2 linked regions of the Parabacteroides timonensis genome follow. The protein of the gene in region 1 binds, or shares a complex with, the protein of each later gene. Links are inferred from orthologs where the notes say so. Each region holds a gene or a part of one and is shown on either strand. Other genes may lie near its edges.

What was found. Proteins that work in one complex are often made in the same cells at the same time.
Region 2: the proteins of groL (region 1) and metK are in contact, whole or in part, in a cryo-EM structure (PDB 8P4O), measured with the Escherichia coli proteins. The link is inferred for Parabacteroides timonensis from one-to-one orthologs.

Annotation. Positions count from the first base shown.
Region 1 is NZ_LT669940.1:901,036-904,062, reverse strand. Bases 16-2,964 are described here. They hold groL (chaperonin GroEL), read right to left. Parts: upstream 2,335-2,964; coding sequence 697-2,334; downstream 16-696. Other genes in these bases: BQ7394_RS04225 (co-chaperone GroES), read right to left, coding at 2,368-2,637; BQ7394_RS04235 (AraC family transcriptional regulator), read right to left, coding at 16-596. In the rest of the region: more of BQ7394_RS04235, read right to left, coding at 1-15.
Region 2 is NZ_LT669941.1:2,894,496-2,897,386, forward strand. The notes cover bases 1-2,813. They hold metK (methionine adenosyltransferase), read right to left. Parts: upstream 2,144-2,813; coding sequence 857-2,143; downstream 1-856. Other genes in these bases: BQ7394_RS19300 (M16 family metallopeptidase), read right to left, coding at 1-704; BQ7394_RS19310 (hypothetical protein), read right to left, coding at 2,392-2,583; folK (2-amino-4-hydroxy-6-hydroxymethyldihydropteridine diphosphokinase), read right to left, coding at 2,640-2,813. Outside these bases: more of folK, read right to left, coding at 2,814-2,891. UniProt on the Escherichia coli protein: Catalyzes the formation of S-adenosylmethionine (AdoMet) from methionine and ATP.

The DNA of each region.
Region 1 (3,027 bases):
TAATGGATCACACGGGAAGCAAAAGAGTATTCCTTATGATTAGGTAAATTAATATAACGATACTGCTCCAAATACAAAAAAGAGGTAAGGAACATATATAGGCACATCGACGAATAAACCATATATTCTTTAATATATCCCATCGAGAAGCAACTGTATATCTCTTCAAACAATTGTACACGGTCTTGCAGGCGGGAATATTCGCCCGGCAGGATTATGCCCGGCACCGGTGTAGACGGTAGAAACTCCCGGCCAAGTCTCCCCATGAAATGAACCCAGTATATCGTCCAGGGATTATGTTCGGAAGAACCAAAGGAATACGGTACATTCGGAGGTATAATGATGTATTGGTTCTGCTTCACCGGATAAGTCTTCCCATGAATGGTATACCAGCCCTCCCCTTCTATACAATAGATAAGCATAGCATAACTACATCCCTGGTCTTTCTGTACATAATGGTACTTCACCCGGGGAAAGAAACCGATCTTACGGACATATAAATTACCGATAAGCGGTTCCCGGCTATAAGCCTCCAGCAATTCGTCCGGCAAAGAGACAAAACGTTCTCCTTTAAATCCTTCTTTAATCTTTATCACTATACATTATTATATATGTAAACCGCGACAAATATAATAAAAAAACGGCCACTTCCTTTTTTCGGAAGCAGCCGTTTATAATTTATCTTATGGGAAGAGATTACATCATGCCACCCATTCCGCCCATACCTGGGTTCATCGGAGGCATAGCAGGAGTATCTTCTTTCTTCTCTGCGATCACACATTCTGTTGTCAGGAACATACCAGCAATAGAAGCTGCATTTTCCAAAGCAACACGAGTCACCTTAGCCGGGTCGATTACACCTACTGCACACAGGTTTTCATATTTGTCTGTACGAGCATTGTAACCGAAGTCACCTTTACCTTCTTTTACTTTCTGAACAATAACGGCACCTTCTTTACCTGCATTAGCAACGATCTGACGCAACGGTTCTTCGATAGCACGTTTAACGATTTCGATACCTGTTGTTTCGTCTTCGTTTTCACCCTTCAGACCCTCCAATGCTTCGATAGCACGGATGTAAGCTACACCACCACCAGGAACTGTACCTTCTTCGATAGCAGCGCGGGTTGCATGCAAAGCATCGTCAACACGGTCTTTCTTTTCTTTCATTTCCACTTCAGAAGGAGCACCTACATAAAGAACAGCTACACCACCTGCCATCTTAGCCAGACGTTCCTGCAGTTTTTCTTTATCGTAATCGGAAGTAGTGTTTTCGATCTGAGTCTTGATCTGACCGATACGAGCCTGGATAGCAGCTTTGTCGCCTGCACCGTTAACAATGATAGTAGTATCTTTGTCTACAGTAACCTTTTCAGCAGTACCCAACATGTCCATTGTAGCACCTTCCAGCTTCAAACCTTTTTCTTCGGAGATAACAACACCACCTGTCAATACAGCGATATCTTCCAACATAGCTTTACGACGGTCACCGAAGCCCGGAGCCTTCACAGCACAGATCTTCAGAGAACCACGCAGACGGTTCACAACCAATGTTGCCAATGCTTCACTGTCGATATCTTCAGCGATGATCAACAGAGGACGTCCGCTCTGAACAGCCGGTTCAAGGATAGGAAGCAAGTCTTTCAATACAGAGATCTTCTTGTCGTAGATCAGGATATACGGATTTTCCATCTCACATTCCATCTTTTCTGTATTTGTTACGAAGTACGGAGAGATATAACCACGGTCGAACTGCATACCTTCCACTACGTCTACTGTAGTTTCAGTACCTTTAGCTTCTTCCACTGTGATAACGCCTTCTTTCTTCACTTTCTGCATAGCTTCAGCAATCAGTTTACCGATCGTTTCGTCACCGTTGGCAGAGATTTTAGCTACGTGTTCGATCTTTTCGAACTGGTCGCCTACTTCTTCAGCCTGGTCAGCGATCTTTTCAACCACTTTGGCAACAGCTTTGTCGATACCGCGTTTCAGGTCCATTGGGTTAGCACCTGCTGTAACGTTCTTCAAACCAACGCCGATGATGGATTGTGCCAATACAGTAGCAGTAGTCGTACCGTCACCTGCATTGTCGTTAGTCTTTGAAGCCACTTCTTTAACCAACTGAGCACCCATGTTTTCGAACGGGCAAGCCAATTCAACTTCTTTGGCAACCGTTACACCGTCTTTTGTAATGTGAGGAGCACCGAATTTCTTTTCGATGATCACGTTACGACCTTTCGGGCCTAATGTTACTTTTACTGCATTTGCCAGTTCGTCCACGCCTTTCTTCAAAAGGTCGCGGGCATCCATATCGTACTTAATTTCTTTTGCCATGATTATATTATTTTTTTATTGTCCGTTAATGAATTAGATAATAGCTAAGATATCAGACTGACGCATGATCAAATACTTTTCACCGTCCAGTTCGATTTCTGTTCCTGCATACTTTCCGTACAGTACAGTATCGCCACTCTTCACAACCATTTCTTCATCCTTTGTTCCGTTACCTACGGCAACAACTTCACCTTTTAAAGGTTTTTCTTTTGCTGAATCAGGGATAATGATTCCGCCAAGTGTCTTTTCTTCTGCTGCAGCCGGCTTGATAAGCACTCTGTCTGCTAATGGTCTAATGTTCATCTTTGATATATTTTTTAATTGTTAATAATGTTATGTTTATATGTGTATTTCTAATTCACGTTTACTTCTATACGAAATCTGTGCCAAAATAATTGGCAGGGAAAAGACTGACAAATTTGCATAACACGACAGTTAGATAGACTGACCTGACTGACAGGATGACTATCTTTATCACCTTTTTTGCTTCGAGACTAGAACAAAAGTGCAGAGGAAGTAGTTCATAGGTCAGGATATTTTAACTGATTACTCCCGGATTTTTATTCTTTTGGGCATGCCTCAATTTAATTTTGGGCTAGCTCAAAATTGATTTCGACCATGCCCAAAATTAATTTCCAGCAAGCCCAAAAGCAAAAAAAGAAGGGATGAAAAAGTTAAAACCTGCCATCCCTT
Region 2 (2,891 bases), on another replicon or contig:
GGATGATCCGGGAAAAGAGCATTTAAAACGGCTTCATAGACTTTACGTCCGTCACTGGTCAAAGACATGTTCTTTTCTTCGTAAACTGTCTCCAACTCGGTATGAAAACCACGAATCACATTATTTTCAAAACGGTCTGCCTGGATTTTTGCCCAGTTATCGATCTGGTTGGAAGGGATATCTTCGGTATAAACAGTCATATCGAAGCCCGTATAGGCATTTGTACCGTTCGCTCCGATAGCAGACATCAGCTTATCGTATTCGTTCGGAATAGCATATTTCGACGCTTCATAAGAAATGCTGTCTATCTGATGATAAATAGCTTTCCGTTCAGCTTCATCGGTCGTCTTCCGGTATACTTCAAACAGTTGTTCGATTTCATCCAGCATCGGTTTTTCCTGTTCGTAATTCTGAGTACCGAACTTCTGAGTACCTTTGAACATCAGATGTTCAAAATAATGTGCCAACCCGGTCGTTTCAGCCGGGTCATTCTTCCCGCCAACCCTAACAGCGATATAAGTCTGGATACGCGGTGTCTCTTTGTTTACGGTCAAATACACTTTCAAGCCGTTATCCAGCGTATAGATACGTGCTTTCATGGGGTCATTCGGGACTGACTCGTACTTAAACGGGGAAGTCTCTTTACAGGCTGCGGTCAGTAAAATAATTACGGCCAGCGAAAGAAGCTGAATAATTCTACGCATACGATTTAGATTTAGAGATTACTTAGGAGCCAAATATATGAAAATATAATTCAATTAACCTCCATAAACCATTTAATTATTGGTTATTACACGAAAAAAGGCGATTATTGCAACAATATGCAATAACCGCCTTCCTATACTTATTCCGGAGATCAAATTCCGAATGCTTCTTTTACTTTATCCACATAATCCAGTTTTTCCCATGTAAACAACTCTACTTCGCAAACAGTCGGCTTCGGGTTGTAACGGGAGGTGAATGTTTTTGTCACTGTTTCCGGTTTACGTCCCATATGACCGTAAGAGGCTGTTTCCAGATAGATCGGGTTACGTAGTTTCAGACGTTCTTCGATTGCTTTCGGACGCATATCGAAAATGTTCCAGATCTTTTCTGCAATCTCACCGTCGGTAAACTTGACATTGGAGCGACCGAAGGTATTTACAAAAATATTCATCGGTTTGGCTACACCAATTGCATAAGATACCTGTACCAGCATTTCGTCGGCTACACCGGCTGCAACCAGGTTCTTAGCGATATGACGAGCTGCATAAGCGGCCGAGCGGTCTACCTTTGAGGGGTCTTTACCGGAGAATGCACCACCACCGTGAGCACCTTTGCCACCATACGTATCCACAATGATCTTACGGCCGGTCAGGCCTGTATCACCGTGAGGGCCACCGATCACGAACTTGCCGGTCGGATTCACATGATAAATGATATCATCGTTGAACAAAGCCTGTACGTGGGCCGGATACTGCGCCTTTACACGAGGTACCAGGATGTTCTTTACATCTGCTGCAATCTTCTTTTGCATGGCGATATCGGCTTCTTCCTGGCTGATGCCTTTCGGGCCGATAAATTCGTCATGTTGGGTAGATACAACGATCGTATCGATGCGTAACGGCTTACCGTTGTCATCGTATTCAATAGTTACCTGGCTCTTTGCATCCGGACGGAGGTAAGGCATCAGGTCGTTTTCATTCTTACGTATCTTTGCCAGTTCCCACAACAAGCTGTGTGAAAGATCCAGCGCCAGAGGCATGTAATTCTCAGTTTCATTCGTAGCATAGCCAAACATCATACCCTGGTCGCCTGCTCCCTGGTTATAAGGGTCTTCGCGTTCAACACCACGGTTAATATCTCCACTCTGTTCGTGGATAGACGAAAACACACCGCATGATTTTGCTTCGAACTGGTATTCACTCTTGGTGTAACCAATCTTTTCGATCACGTTGCGTGCTACATCCTGCACATCTACATAAGCACTTGATTTAACTTCTCCAGCCAAGACAACCTGTCCGGTTGTAACAAGGGTTTCGCAAGCAACTTTCGAGTTCTTGTCATAAGCAAGAAACTCATCCAGCAAAGCATCCGATATCTGATCGGCTACTTTATCGGGGTGCCCTTCGGACACCGATTCGGAGGTGAATAAATAACTCATTACTTTGAAATTAGTTGACAGATGACAAGTGACAGTTGACAGTTATAAAAACCATAGACTGAACCTGGCACTGACAAGTGATTATTAATAATGAATTGATAACGGAAGGATCATATATGCCGAACGGCTAAGAAAAGTATCTTGTTTTTAGCATTTTTTCCTGTGGTTGCAAGCAATACAAATCTATCCACATCAATTCGGTTGCAAAGATACAAAATAATTGAAAAATAAAAATTGAAAATTGAAAATTATTTTTTCTTCTTTGTGTTACGAAGTGCTTTTTTATACTTGTATTCAGCTTTCATCTTGGCCGAACCCGATTTATGAGTACCTTTCAGAAAATCAGAATATTTGATTTTCCTTTCTCCGGTATTTTCTTCAGTGGCTTTTTTCTTGAAGACCATACCGCCACCTGTCAGGATTTTTTCTATATCGTTCATTGTTTTATTTTTATTCGTTCATTTGAAAAACAGAAAGAAAGCACAAAATGTTGCACTTACATAAGAGAGATTACCGACTTCTTAAATACCGGATGGATCACGTTAGGGGCAATCTCCGCCAACGGCTCCATTACAAACAGACGCTCATGCATTAGGGGATGCGGCAAGGTCAATTCCGGAGTCTGTAGAATAAGATCGTCATACAGCAATATATCGACATCGATAATACGGTCGTGATATGCTCCGTTACTCTTCTGCGTTCGTCCCATTTCCAGTTCGATCTGCTGGGTTGCTTTCAGCAGCTCCAA